3 regions of the Shinella sp. G-2 genome follow, and region 1 is predicted to be linked to each of the others. Evidence: riboswitches for the same ligand, from Rfam matches in the RefSeq annotation. Region 1 holds a riboswitch; each other region holds the start of a gene.

Region 1 (4,569 bases):
GCGGCGGCGATGGCGGCAAGTTCCGTGTCGGCAGCCGAGAGAAACAGCACGTCGCCCGGCGTCTGGCCGAGGTCGATCGCCTCCTTGCCGTCGGCGATGGTGCCCTTCTGGGCTAGCAGGAGATGCATGCAGCGCCTCCCCTTTCATGGCGTGCCGTGCCGGTGGAGCGGGAATGCCCCAGCCCCGCACGATGCCCCGAAGAGAAGAACCGCCGCATGCTCATGCCGAAATCACACGGCCGCTGCGATGGCGGCGCGCACGGCCGCTTCGTCCATGTCGTGCAGGCCGATGACGACGAGGCGGGTGCCGCGCGTTTCGCCGGCCGCCCAGGCGCGCTCGAAATAGTGATCGATGCGGGTGCCGACGGCCTGGATGAGCAGGCGCAGCGGCTTGCCGGGCACGTCGGCGAAACCCTTCAGGCGCAGCACGTCATGCGCGGCGATGACGCCCTTCAGGCGCTCGATGAAGGCGGCCGGATCGGCGACGGCAGGCAGTTCGACGACGAAGCTGTCGAACTCGTCGTGATCGTGCTCTTCGCCGTTTTCATGCTCCAGTTCGTGATGCGACTTGCGGTTGGCGATGTCGTCCTCGGTGCCGACGCCGAGGCCGAGCAGCACGGCGGCGGCGACTTCGCCGTTCTTCGCCTCGATCATCGACGGCTTGCGGGCGATGCGGGAAGCAACCTCGTCGCGCACGGTCTGAAGGCCGGCGGCGTCGATAAGGTCGGTCTTGTTGAGAACGATGAGGTCGGCGGCGGTGAGCTGGTCCTCGAACAGTTCCTCCAGGGGGCTTTGATGGTCGAGGTTCTCGTCCTCGACGCGCAGCGCGTCCACCTTGTCATGGTCGTCGGCAAAGCGGCCGGCGGCGACGGCGGCGCTGTCCACCACGGTGATGACGCCATCGACCGTCACCTGCGTCTTGATTTCCGGCCAGTTGAAGGCGGCGACGAGCGGCTGCGGCAGGGCAAGGCCGGAGGTCTCGATGACGATATGGTCCGGACGGTTCTCCCGCTCCAGGAGTTTCGACATGGTCGGAATGAAATCGTCGGCGACGGTGCAGCAGATGCAGCCGTTGGTGAGCTCGATGATATCGTCCTCGCTGCAGGCTTCCGCGCCGCAGCCCTTCAGCACGTCGCCATCGACGCCGAGGTCGCCGAATTCGTTGATGATGAGCGCGATGCGCTTGCCGCCGGCGTTCTGCAGCAGGTTGCGGATCATCGTCGTCTTGCCCGCACCGAGGAAGCCGGTGATGACGGTGGCGGGGATTTTCTGTTGCAGCATGGCTCAACCCTTCATTTTCAGCGGCAGTCCGGCCGCGATAAAATAGACTTCCGGTACGAGGGCCGCCACCTTCTGGTGCAGCCGCCCGGCATGGTCGCGAAATTCGCGCGCCATGCGATTTTCCGGCACGATGCCGAGGCCGACCTCGTTCGACACGAAGACCAGACGGCCGGGGGCGTCCTTGATGGCCCGCAAGAGACCCTCGAATTCCCGCGCGATGTCGCGCTCCTCCAGCATCAGGTTCGTGACCCAGAGCGTCAGGCAATCGATCAGGACCGCGCGGTCCTCGCGTGCCACATCGGCGATGCGTTCGGCCAGCGCAAGCGGTTCCTCGTGCGTTTCCCAGCCTTTTCCGCGATCCTCCCGGTGTTTGGCGATGCGCTGTCGCATCTCCTCGTCCCAGGCCCGGCCGGTGGCGATGTAATGACGCGAAAGGCCGGTCTCGGCGACCAGCCCCTCGGCGAAAGCGGATTTTCCGGAACGCGCACCGCCCAGAACCAGGACGGCTCCGGGCGATGTCGTGATCATATCAGGCAGCCTTGGCGATCTTCTCGTTGGCAAAACCCAGCGAAAGGCCGAGCACGATCCAGAAGAACAGCGTCGTGGCAAGCGCGGCGACGGCAAATTCCGCGCCGAGAACGGCAGGAACGTTGCTGGAAATGTCGCTCGGCTGCGGCGCACCATAGACCTGGGGCGCGGCAATCAGCACGATGCCGGCGATCTTGGCGACGATATTCGGCTTGAGGACCAGGAGATAGAGGCCCCCGGCCGACAGGGCGACGGTCGCGACCCACCAGATCTGGCGCTGGGTGAGATCGGCGGCCGGGAAGCCCGGCAGTTCCGGCGGCAGGCCGATGGCCGGCAGCATATGTACGGCAAGCCAGCCCGCAGCGCCCCACAGCGCCCCGTTCGCAACCGTGATCGGATGGCCCGAAACGAGGCTGAAACCGGCGAGCAGCAGCGCGAAGCCGGCGCCCGTCACGAGATTGGCCATGAGCGTGCCGGAGAAGCGGCTCATGCCGAACATGATGCCACCCTCTTCGTGATTCTCGCCCTCATGGGCATAGGCCACGGAAACCGGCGACAGATAGGCGGCGACGTTAAGGATGGCGGCGCCGAGCGAGGAATGCTCCTGCGTCTGCGCGGCGTCGTCGGTCGCGGGCGTGGTGCCCTCGCCTGCCGGCGCGGCTTCGCCTTCGAACTCTTCGGCGTGCAGAATCAACGGCACGACTCGGGCCTCCTGGGCGGCTGTCATGAGCACGCCGGAGAACAGCCCGGCCACCAGGGCGGCCAGGAGATAACGAACGATCATGTCAGGAGCTCCTTAGTGGCAGGGGAAGCCGTAGGAGTGACGCGTATCGTGTGCCGTGTCGTGCAGGACGGCCGAATTCGCAAGACCAGCGCCGAACACGAGGAAGGCGCCGATGAGGAGAGCGAAAACGCCGGCGACGAGACGATCGTTGGCGGAAAGGGTAACAGAAGACGTAGCGGAAACAGCCATGACAACCTCCGTGCAGGCAGTGGGGAAACCTCCCCAGGTCGGGCGATATGCCCTCATCGGTTGGCAGGTCTCCTGGCTCGCAGCGTCCGGTGCTCGGCACCTGCGGGTCGCCCTCGCCTTCCCGGGCCGCGGCATTGCGAAAGGTGGACGATTCGTAGATCGAGAGGCGTCCGGCCTTGGTTTATCGCAATGCCACCCAGTGGCTTTTCCGGCCGGTTGTCAGCCTGCGGGTTGCGGCACGATTGCCTCCTCCCAAGCCTTCCTCCTGCCGGATGGGCGTCCCTCGCTACTCTACAGTCGCGGGGTCGGCCGTGATTGCAGCGCCCTAATTGGGTCCACCGCGTCACATTCCCATTTACTCCCCAGTCCGTTTCCGGACCAAGGAACCATCCAATACTAGGGATGATTATGCTTCTGCCCCCGACAAGTCAATCGACCGGCAGCGCCATCACCTGTGCTGAAACCGTCGTCCAGCCGTCGCAATCGCAATGACCCGGCTCAATAGCCGGGAATGATCACCACACCGCCCTGGCCGTTGTAATAGTTCTCGTCGCGATAGTACGGGCCGTCGTAATAGCCGTCGACGGGACCCTCAAGCACGTCGTAGTCACGCTCGTAGCGGCGCTGGCGATGCTGACGGGCCTCGGCATATTGCGCGGCATCCCGCAACGCGCGGTATTGCTGGCGCGAGAGATAGCCGTCGGCGCGGTACCCGGACGATCCCTGCCAGGCGGCGATCGCCGAGCGGGTGCGCGGGCCGAAGACGCCGTCCGCGCCATAGGTGTTGAAGCCGAGCATGCTCAGCCAGCGCTGCGCCTCGGCCCGCATGACGCGGCCGAGATAGGCTTCGCGCGGATCGACGACCGGCTCTTCGGCAGTCTTGCGTTCGGTTTCGGCCGTGGCCGGCGTTTCCGCTTCCGCTTCAGCATCGGTTTCCTGCTTCGGCTTGGCGACGGTGGCAAGGGCGGCGAGACGTGTGCGGGCCTCCTTGACGTACCGGCCGTTCGGATACTGGGCGATATAGGCGCGGTAGGCCTTCTCCGAGCCGGCGAGCACCGCCTTCTGGAAGGTCTCTTCCTCCTGCTTGTCCACGACGGTCCCGTCGACGGCAAGGCCGCGATTGTCCTTCACCGTGCCCTGGGCCTCGCCCGACGCGGTGACGGCTTCGCCGGCCTGCTTCTTGGCGGCTTCAGCCTCTTGCGCACGCTTCTCCGCTTCCTTGGCCAGACGGGCGGCTTCCGAGGCCTTCGCCTCGGCATCCGCCGCAGCCTTGGCGGCCTCGGCCTTCAGCCGCTCGACTTCCGCAGCCTTTTCCTCGGCGAGCTTGCGGGCCGCGGCGGCTTCCTCTTCTATCCGCGCCTTCTCGGCAGCAGCGGCCTTCTCCGCCTCGATACGCTTGGCTTCAGCTTCGCGGCGGGCAAGCGCCTCCTGCTCGGCGCGCGCCTTCTCGGCGGCGGCCGCTTCCTCGGCCTTCTTGCGGTCGGTCTCCGCCTTCAGGCGGGCGGCTTCCTCCGCCTTGGCCTTTTCGGCGGCGGCATCGGCTTCAGCCTTCAGGCGCGCCGCCTCGGCGGCCTGCTTCTTGTCCGCCTCCGCTTTGAGGCGAGCCGCTTCCTCGGCCTTCGCCTTTTCCGCCGCAGCGGCTTCGGCCCTGGCCTTTTCCGCGGCGGCCGCCTCGGCTTTCGCCTTTTCTTCCGCCGCCGCCTTTTCCGCAGCAAGCTTGCGCGCGGCAGCCTCTTCCTCGGCCTTCTTCGCATCCGCTTCGGCCTTCAGCCGCGCGGCTTCCGCCGC
Region 2 (4,569 bases), on a different contig from region 1:
CGGCGCCCGGTTCAGCACCACGTCCTCGCAGGCCTCGCGCAACTCCGACTCGATCGTATCGTAGACGGCGAGCTGGCCGGCATTGACGATGCCCATGTCCATGCCCGCCTGGATGGCGTGATAGAGGAAGACCGCGTGCATCGCCTCGCGCACGGGTTCGTTGCCGCGGAAGGAGAAGGAAAGGTTGGAAACGCCGCCGGAGATATGGGCATGCGGCAGGGTCGCCGTGATCTCGGCCGTCGCCTCGATGAAGTCGACGCCATAGTTGTCGTGCTCTTCGATGCCCGTGGCGACGGCGAAGATGTTCGGGTCGAAAACGATATCTTCCGGCGCAAGGCCGGCGACCTCGGTGAGCAGCCTGTAGGCGCGGGCGCAGATCTCCACCTTGCGCGCCCTGGTATCGGCCTGTCCCGTCTCGTCGAAGGCCATGACGACGACGGCCGCGCCATAGGCGCGCACCAGCTTCGCGTGATGCAGGAAGGCTTCCTCGCCTTCCTTCAGCGAGATCGAGTTGACGAGCGGCTTGCCCTGCACACACTTCAGGCCGGCCTCGATCACCTCCCACTTGGACGAGTCGATCATGACGGGAACGCGGGCGATGTCGGGCTCGGCAGTGATGAGGTTGAGATATTCCACCATCGCCTTGCCGGAATCGATGAGGCCCTCGTCCATGTTGATGTCGATGACCTGCGCACCGTTCGCCACCTGGTCACGCGCGACGTCGAGCGCGGCGGCATAGTCGCCGGCGGTGATCAGCTTGCGGAATTTCGCCGAGCCCGTGACGTTGGTGCGTTCGCCGACATTCACGAAGGGAATGGCATCGGTCAGCGTGAAGGGTTCAAGGCCGGACAGGCGCATATGGCGCGGAATGTCGGGGATCTCGCGCGGCCTGTGGCGTGCGGCGGCCTTAGCGATGGCGCGGATATGGTCCGGCGTCGAGCCGCAGCAGCCGCCGACGATGTTGACGAGGCCGTCGCGCATGAAGCCCTCGATCTGCGCGGCCATTTCCTCGGGCGTCTCGTCGTATTTGCCGAAGGCGTTCGGCAGACCGGCATTCGGATAAGCGCAGACGAAGGTGCCAGCGACGGCCGAAATCTCGGCGAGGTGCGCGCGCATGGCGTTTGCCCCGAGCGCGCAGTTGAGCCCGATGGAGACGGGGTCGGCGTGCCGCACCGAATTCCAGAACGCTTCCGGCGTCTGGCCGGAAAGCGTGCGGCCGGAAAGGTCGGTGATCGTGCCCGAGATCATGATGGGCAGGTCGATGCCCTTTTCCTCGAAGACCGCGCGCGTCGCGAAGATCGCAGCCTTGGCGTTCAGCGTGTCGAAGATCGTCTCGATCAGGATGATGTCGGCGCCGCCGTCGATGAGCCCGCGCACCTGATCGCCATAGGCGCGCGTCAGATCGTCGAAGGTGACGGCGCGGTAGCCGGGATTGTTGACGTCGGGCGAGATGGAGGCGGTGCGGTTGGTCGGACCGAGCGCGCCGGCGACGAAGCGGCGACGACCGTCCTTCTCCTGCGCCCGCAGGCCCGCGCGGCGGGCCAGGCGCGCGCCGTCGCGGTTCAGCTCATAGACCATGTCCTCCATGCCGTAGTCGGCCTGGGCGATGGTTGTGGAGGAGAAGGTGTTGGTCTCGAGGATATCAGCGCCGGCAAGGGCATAACGATAGTGGATATCCTCGATGGCGCCGGGCTGCGTCAGCGTCAGGAGATCGTTGTTGCCTTGCTGGTGGCAGGCGCAATCGCCGAAGCGCGCCCCGCGGAAATCCTCTTCCACCAGCTTCAGTGTCTGAATTTCCGTGCCCATGGCGCCGTCGAGCACGAGAATGCGTTCGCGGGCAGCGGCTTCGAGCGCGGCGCGGATGTCGCGACCGTCCCGTCCCGGCTGTTCGGGGCCGAACAGGGTGTCCAGATGAGAAACGGCCATGGGAAACCCTCCGATGCAAGATGACTTGCATCGGAGTCACATAAAGATATCTTTATGTCAACATGTCTTTATGCGAAGTATCTAGTGCAGGCGCCCATCCGCCCCGGCAAGCGAGGCGAACAACGCCTTGAGGCGGGCGACATCGGGATCACCCCCCTCATAGCGCGCCAGCTTGCGCACTTCCTTCAGCGCCTCGACGGCAAGGTCGGCGCCGCGCGGTTGCCAGAGCAGCCAGGAGATGAAGACGGATTCCGGCTTGCCGGTGCCCGATGGCTTGGTTTCGGTGAATGCAAACATGTCTTCCCCAATCGGTAATTGGGGGATGGCCGGACGCACGCTGCTGGAATTCCGCCCGCGGCGGAAGCAGACGTACACCATTGGGACACCCCGCCCATGGACGTTACGAACTGTCAGGGCAGGTCTCCTGGCTTCGGGTCGTCGCCGCTGTCTCGCCTTCCCGGTGAAAACACCAGTGGCATGGAGCGACAGCAGCTCGCCGTTCACAGTTGCGGGGGCAGCGCCGGCCTTGCCGCTCTTTTGGAGCATCGCACCGGCTTCCCTCTTAGCCTCCGAGCCGCAAACGACTCGGAAGACCCTGACGGCGGCAACACTGGCGTGGCGGGCAGGCCAAGTCAATGGCGCGCACCCTCCGTTCACAGCCGCGGGAACTTTTCCGTTCGCCCGGCATTACGGCTCGGCCCGCATCCTGCGCGGGCTCGCCTTCTGGGAGGGGCTGGCGATTCACCAAAACCGCAGATGAGGGTCCATGCTGCGCCATCTCGCCCTGTTGACAGGTTGCAAGTCTCTGTCCTTACGGCTAAAAAATGCCGTTTTCATGCACCACGCGGCCAGGATGCCAATCAGCGTGTCGCTTGAGCCAGTTCCCCCCGTGAGGCACCCGTTGGGTGCAGCCCGGTGTCATGGCTGATCGCGGCACCGAGATGAAGCCTGCCCGCGGAAAACCCTCCGGCGCAAAGGCCATCGCCGAATGGTTCAACAAGGCCGGATCCAGAATCAGAAACATGCCCCTTCACAATACGCCGCAAGCTCCGCGCGACGCCGATGCCAAGCAGATCGACTATAACGACTCGATCCGCGCCACCTATCTGACGCTGGAGGAGCTGGCCGACTGCGGCGAAGCGCTCGCGCGCGACAGGACGGCGACCCTGCCGGGCTATCAGCCCTTCGAGTTCCGGCCGCGGCACAAGGAAAACGAGAAGGAGATCTTCCGTGTCTACCAGGCGACCGCCAAGGACGTGGAAGCCGGCGCCCAGATCACGCCCGCGGCCGAGTGGCTGCTCGACAATTACTACGTCATCGAAGAGGCGATCCAGGAAGTCCGCCGCGACTTTCCCCGCCGCTTCTTCCGCCAGCTTCCGACGATCGACATCGAAGGCCAGCCGATCCCCCGCACGCTGGCGCTCGCCTGGATCTATGTCGCGCACACCCATAGCGGCGTCTCCGTCGAAAGCCTGACCGCCTTCGTGCAGGGCTTTCAGAAGCAGGACGCCCTGAAGATCGGCGAACTCTGGGCGCTGCCGTCCTTCATCCGCTTCGTGCTGCTCGAAAACCTCCGCCGCATTTCCAGCCGCGTCGAGCGCTCGCGCAAGATGCGCTTCAAGGCCAATGAAGTGGCCGACGAGCTGGTGCGCCTCAACGACCCGGAGAAGTGCATCGCGCATCTGCGTTCGATGGAGAGCTTCGTCGAGGACAATACCTTCGTCATCCAGCTACTCTACCGCCTGCGCGACGGCCTGCAGGCCTCCGGCGCGGTGATCCAGTGGCTGGAGCGCAAGATCGAGAGCCGCGGCAGCGACCTCGAGGAGCTGATCGTGGCGGAGAACAACCGCCTGTCCTCCGGCAACGTCACCATGAGCTCGCTCATCAAGAGCCTGCGCTCGGTGGACGATACGGAATGGCCGGTCTGGTTCGAGAGTGTCAGCCGCCTCGACGAGGCGCTGCGCCAGGGCTCCGACTATAGCGACCTCGATTTCGGCTCGCGCAACAAGTACCGCAACTCCATCGAGCGCTTCGCCCGCCGCTCCGGCAAGACCGAGCTGGAGGTCACGGAAACCGCGCTCGCCATGACGGCGGAAGACGCCGCAGCGAATGCGGAGGATCCGGACTACGAGGCCAATGTCGCCGCCTTCCTCGTCGGCAAGAAACGCAAGCTGCTGGAAAAACGCATCGGCTACCGCCCGACCGCCGTCCAGCGCGTGGTGCGCCTGACGCGCAAGCTCGACTGGTTGGCCGTCGCCGGCCCCAACATCATCCTCACGCTGCTGGCGATGATCGCGGTCTATTACTTCCTCGATCAGCTCGACATTCCGAACGGCGCCTGGCTGATCATGCTGGTGCTCTTCGCCCTACCAGCCTCGGAAGGCGCGACGGGCCTCTTCAACACGCTCGTCACCTTCTTCGTCACGCCCTCGCGCCTCGTCGGCTACGAGTTCAAGGACGGCATTCCCGAGGACGCACGCACGCTGCTCGTCGTGCCCTGTCTCATCTCCAAGCGCGACCATGTCGACGAGCTGGTGCGCAATCTCGAAGTCCACTACCTCGCCAATCCGCGCGGCGAGATCTATTTCGCCCTGCTCAGCGACTGGGCCGACAGCCAGGCGGAGGAATCCCCCGCCGATCTCG
Region 3 (4,569 bases), on a different contig from region 1:
ACGCCGCGCGCAACTACAAGCAGGCGCGCGAGCACTACCAGAAGGCCGCGGACGAGGGGAACCTCTACGCCCTGACCAACCTTGCCTGGTACTCGATCTACGGTACCGACGGCGCGGTCGACATGGCCAAGGGCACTCGCATGTTCGAGCAGGCCTCGAATGCCGGAAACCCCTATGCCCAGGCGTCCCTCGGCTGGCTCTACCGCGAAGGCTATAACGGCACGCGCAAGGACTATGACGAGGCCATCAAGTGGTACCGCAAGGCGGCCGAACAGGGCTATGCCAATGCACAGGCCACCATGGGCTGGTTCACCCGCGAAGGCCTCGGCACGCCGCAGGACTACGCCGCCTCGCTCGACTGGTACAAGAAGGGCGCGGAAGGCGGCGACATCAACGCCATGTCGTCGGTCGGCTACGCCTACCAGTCCGGCCTCGGCGTTCCCGTCGACTTCGTTGAAGCCCGCACCTGGTACGAAAAGGCCGCGGCGCAGAACGACTATTACTCGATGGCCTCGCTCGGCTGGCTCTACGACGTCGGCAACGGCGTGAAGCAGGACTATGTCGAAGCGCTGAACTGGTACGAGAAGGCGGCCAATGGCGGCAACACCTACGCCATGGGCAATCTCTCGCGCCTCTACGACCAGGGCCTCGGCACGCGCGCCAACGCCAAGGAAGCCGCCCGCTGGGCCGCTGCCAGCATCGAAGGCGGCGACCAGGGCAAGCTGCAGGAACTCAAGGGCTCGCCGGCGAACTTCACGCCGCAGTTCCGCAAGGAGTTCCAGCAGATCCTGAAGTCGCGCGGCTACTATGACGGCCCCGTCGACGGCGACTTCGGCACCGCGACCCAGAACGCCATCGACCGCCTCGCCGCCCGGACCTGATCCGGACGCAGGGCGCCTCGAAAAACAAAGCCGCTGGAAACACCCGTTTCCAGCGGCTTTCGTTTGGGCGGTTCTGCGAGGAGGGGAAGAAGCGCGGTGCGGGGAGGCTCAGGGCCCGGGCGGCATTCGCAAGATGCCGGTCCCGGTCTGGCGGGGGAACGTCGCTTTCTCAAGGGATATAAAGATTCCTTTATGTCTATTGACGGCGGCCTCTTCGCGGGTCATGGTGCCGCCATCGTGGTTCTGCGGATTTTACGATCCGGAGCTAAGAGGGAATACGGTGATGGCGCCCTGTGCGCCCATGCCGGAGCTGCCCCCGCAACTGTAGGCGGAGAGCCCTGTCCAACATGTCACTGAGGAAGACGCCTCGGGAAGACGGACAGCGGTGATGACCCGCAAGCCAGGAGACCTGCCGCGATAGATAACGTCCACGGGCGGGGTGTCCGGTGTGCCGCTTTGCGCCCGGAATCCCGCATCCGCGCGCCGATGCGTCAGCCAATGCCTTGCCCACAACCTTCGGGGTAAGGAAATGACCATCAAGACTGCAAATCTCGGCTTCCCAAGGATAGGAAGACACCGCGAACTGAAATTCGCGCTTGAATCCTACTGGTCGGGCAAGTCCGACCGCGGCGTACTGCTTGAAACCGCTGCCAGGCTTCGTGCCGGCGCCTGGCTGGAACAGAAGGCCAGGGGGATCGGCGTCATCCCGTCGAATGACTTCTCCCTCTACGATCATGTGCTCGACACGGCCGTCATGGTGGGGGCCATCCCGCCGGTCTATGGCTGGCGCGCAGGCGCGGTCGATCTCGACGTCTATTTCGCCATGGCGCGTGGATCGAACGGTGGCCATGCCGCCTGCGGCCATGCCCATCAGGGCGACGGCGTGCCGGCGCTCGAAATGACCAAATGGTTCGATACGAACTATCACTATCTCGTGCCCGAGTTCGAGAAGGAGCAGAGCTTCGAATTGACCAAGAACACGCCTCTGGAAGCCTTTCTGGAGGCGCGGGCGCTCGGGGTGGAGACGCGTCCGGTTCTGCTCGGCCCCGTGACGTTCCTGAAGCTCGGCAAATCGCGCGACGGCTCGAGCTCGCTGCGACTGCTGGAACGGCTGCTGCCGGTCTATGCGAGGATCCTCGCCGAGCTGTCGAATGCGGGCGCGCAATGGGTTCAAATCGACGAGCCCTGCCTGGTTCTGGACCTGACCGGCGAGGAGCGGCAGGCGCTCGTCCGTACCTATGCCGCGTTCGCTACCCTCATCCCCGATCTCAGGATCATGCTGGCAAGCTATTTCGGCGCCCTCGGCGACAATCTCGACACGGCCCTTGCATTGCCGGTTGCCGGGCTTCACGTCGATCTCGTGCGCGCGCCGGAACAGGCGGGCGACGTGATTGCCAGGGTCGCGCCCGGCCAGACGCTCTCGCTGGGGCTGATCGACGGTCGCAATATCTGGCGGAGCAATCTTGCGAAGGTGAAGGAGACGATCGCCGCGGCCGTCGCGGGCAGGGCGCGCGACACCCTCCAGATCGCACCGTCCTGCTCGCTTCTTCACGTGCCGGTCGACGTGGCGCTGGAGACCGCGCTCGACGACGAGCTCAAGTCCTGGCTGTCGTTCGCCGTCCAGAAACTCGATGAACTCGCGCTGCTTTCCGCAGCGCTGGAGGACGATGAAGGGGCCGGTCTTCCCGCACTGGAGGCGAACGCCGTGGCGGCGCAGGCTCGGCTGACGTCGGTCCGGGTCCACGATCCGATCGTTGCGGGCCGCCTTGCCGAATTCGAAGGCAAGGTGCCGGCGCGGGCTTCGACCTTCCGGCACAGGCAGGATGCGCAGCGCCGGCGCTTCGACCTGCCGTTGTTTCCGACGACCACGATCGGCTCCTTCCCGCAGACCGCCGAGGTCCGCAAGGCGCGGTCCATGCATGACAGGGGCGAGTTGAGCTATATCGACTACAAGGCGTTCCTGGAGCGCGAGACCGTGGCGGTCGTGCGCTGGCAGGAGGAGATCGGGCTCGACGTTCTCGTGCATGGCGAGTTCGAGCGCAACGACATGGTGCAGTATTTCGGCGAGCAGCTTTCAGGCTTCGCCTTCACCCGGCATGCCTGGGTGCAGAGCTACGGCTCGCGCTACGTCCGGCCGCCCATCATCTACGGCGACGTCGCACGCCCGAACCCGATGACGATCGGCTGGTGGGACTATGCGCAGTCGCTGACGCAAAGGCCGATGAAGGGCATGCTCACCGGCCCCGTCACGATCCTGAACTGGTCCTTCGTGCGCGACGACCTGCCGCGCGAGACGGTGTGCCGCCAGATCGCGCTGGCGATCCGCGACGAAGTGCTCGACCTGGAGCGCGCGGGCGCCGCCATCATCCAGATCGACGAGGCGGCGCTACGGGAAGGGCTGCCGCTTCGCCGGAGGGACTGGCAGCACTACCTGGACTGGGCGGTCGAAGCCTTCCGCCTGTGCTCGACCGGCGTTGCGGACGAAACCCAGATTCACACGCATATGTGCTATTCGGAGTTCAACGACATCATGCCCGCGATCGCGGCGATGGACGCGGATGTCATCTCGATCGAGACATCCCGGTCGAAGATGGAGCTTTTGCAGGCTTTCGCCGTGCAGCGCTACCCGAACGAGATCGGGCCCGGTGTCTATGACATCCACTCGCCGCGCGTTCCCGGCGTCGACGAAATGAAGACCCTGCTCGATCTTGCCCGCGAACGCCTGCTGGACGACCAGCTCTGGGTGAACCCCGATTGCGGCCTGAAGACCCGCACGTGGGAGGACGTGAAGCCGGCGCTGATCCATATGGTCGAGGCGGCGCGGAAGCTGCGGCAGGAGGTGCCGAGCGGCAAGCCGCGCCCGGTGCAGGCATGAAGCGCGAGCGCGCATCGCAAGGGGAGCCGGCCGAAGGGCCGGCTCCCACGTCCCTCGTCGATATCGTCTTTCCCGGCGACACCAATCACCACGGCACGCTTTTCGGCGGGGCGGGACTTGCCTTCATGGACAGGGTCGCCTTCATCGCGGCGACACGCCATGGCCGGGTGCCATTCGTTACGGCGTCCTGTGAACGCGTGGAATTCAGGAAGCCGGCGCATGTCGGCGAGATCGTCGCGTTTGTCGCGACGCCAGTCCTGGCCGGAAAGCGGTCGCTGACCGTCGAAGTCGAGATGATCGCCCAGACGATCGACGGGACCGCCCGGACGTGTTGCACGCGCGGGGTCTTCCACATGGTGGCGGTGGGGTGCGAACGAAGAGGGCCCGACTGGCGCCTCGAACGCCTTCCGGCCTCTCACGCGCCTCCTCCGGCAGATGAAGTCCGGATGGTGGACATCGTCTTTGCAGACCAGACGAACGGTTCCGGCAAAATGTTTGGCGGCGATGCGCTGGCCTTCATGACGAAGGCTGCATTCGTGGCCGCCGCCCGCCTGTCGAAGACGCCATGCGTCCTGGCCGCCTCCGAGCGGATCGACTTTCGCCTCCCGATTGCCCTGGGCTCCATCGTCGAGGTCATCGCGCGGGTGTGCGGGATCGGCAGGACCTCGATGCGCATCGACGTCGAACTGTGGTCCGAGGACCTGCTCACCGGCGCCCGCAACAGGAGCGCGAAAGGCGTGTTCGTGATGGTCGCCGTGGATCGCGACCATCGGCCCGTGAAACTTATCCCCGACGATAATGCCGGATCGAAGC

The links. A riboswitch is a leader RNA that binds a small molecule or an ion and turns the genes downstream of it on or off. The one in region 1 is predicted to bind cobalamin.
Region 2: another riboswitch for cobalamin. It lies ahead of V8U06_RS15420 (hypothetical protein); the one in region 1 lies ahead of V8U06_RS02640 (CbtB domain-containing protein).
Region 3: another riboswitch for cobalamin. It lies ahead of metE (5-methyltetrahydropteroyltriglutamate--homocysteine S-methyltransferase); the one in region 1 lies ahead of V8U06_RS02640 (CbtB domain-containing protein).

What each region holds. Positions count from the first base shown of each region.
Region 1 is NZ_JBBEYH010000001.1:520,344-524,912, reverse strand. It holds gene cobN (cobaltochelatase subunit CobN) at 1-128, opposite strand, end outside; gene cobW (cobalamin biosynthesis protein CobW) at 231-1,280, opposite strand; gene cobU (bifunctional adenosylcobinamide kinase/adenosylcobinamide-phosphate guanylyltransferase) at 1,284-1,808, opposite strand; gene V8U06_RS02645 (CbtA family protein) at 1,810-2,592, opposite strand; gene V8U06_RS02640 (CbtB domain-containing protein) at 2,605-2,781, opposite strand; cobalamin riboswitch at 2,827-3,187, opposite strand; gene V8U06_RS02635 (peptidoglycan-binding domain-containing protein) at 3,280-4,569, opposite strand, start outside.
Region 2 is NZ_JBBEYH010000008.1:130,279-134,847, forward strand. It holds gene metH (methionine synthase) at 1-1,926, opposite strand, end outside; gene V8U06_RS15420 (hypothetical protein) at 2,008-2,223, opposite strand; cobalamin riboswitch at 2,324-2,539, opposite strand; gene V8U06_RS15425 (GH36-type glycosyl hydrolase domain-containing protein) at 2,949-4,569, shown strand, end outside.
Region 3 is NZ_JBBEYH010000002.1:502,931-507,499, reverse strand. It holds gene V8U06_RS06425 (caspase family protein) at 1-881, shown strand, start outside; cobalamin riboswitch at 1,103-1,312, shown strand; gene metE (5-methyltetrahydropteroyltriglutamate--homocysteine S-methyltransferase) at 1,411-3,756, shown strand; gene V8U06_RS06415 (acyl-CoA thioesterase) at 3,753-4,569, shown strand, end outside.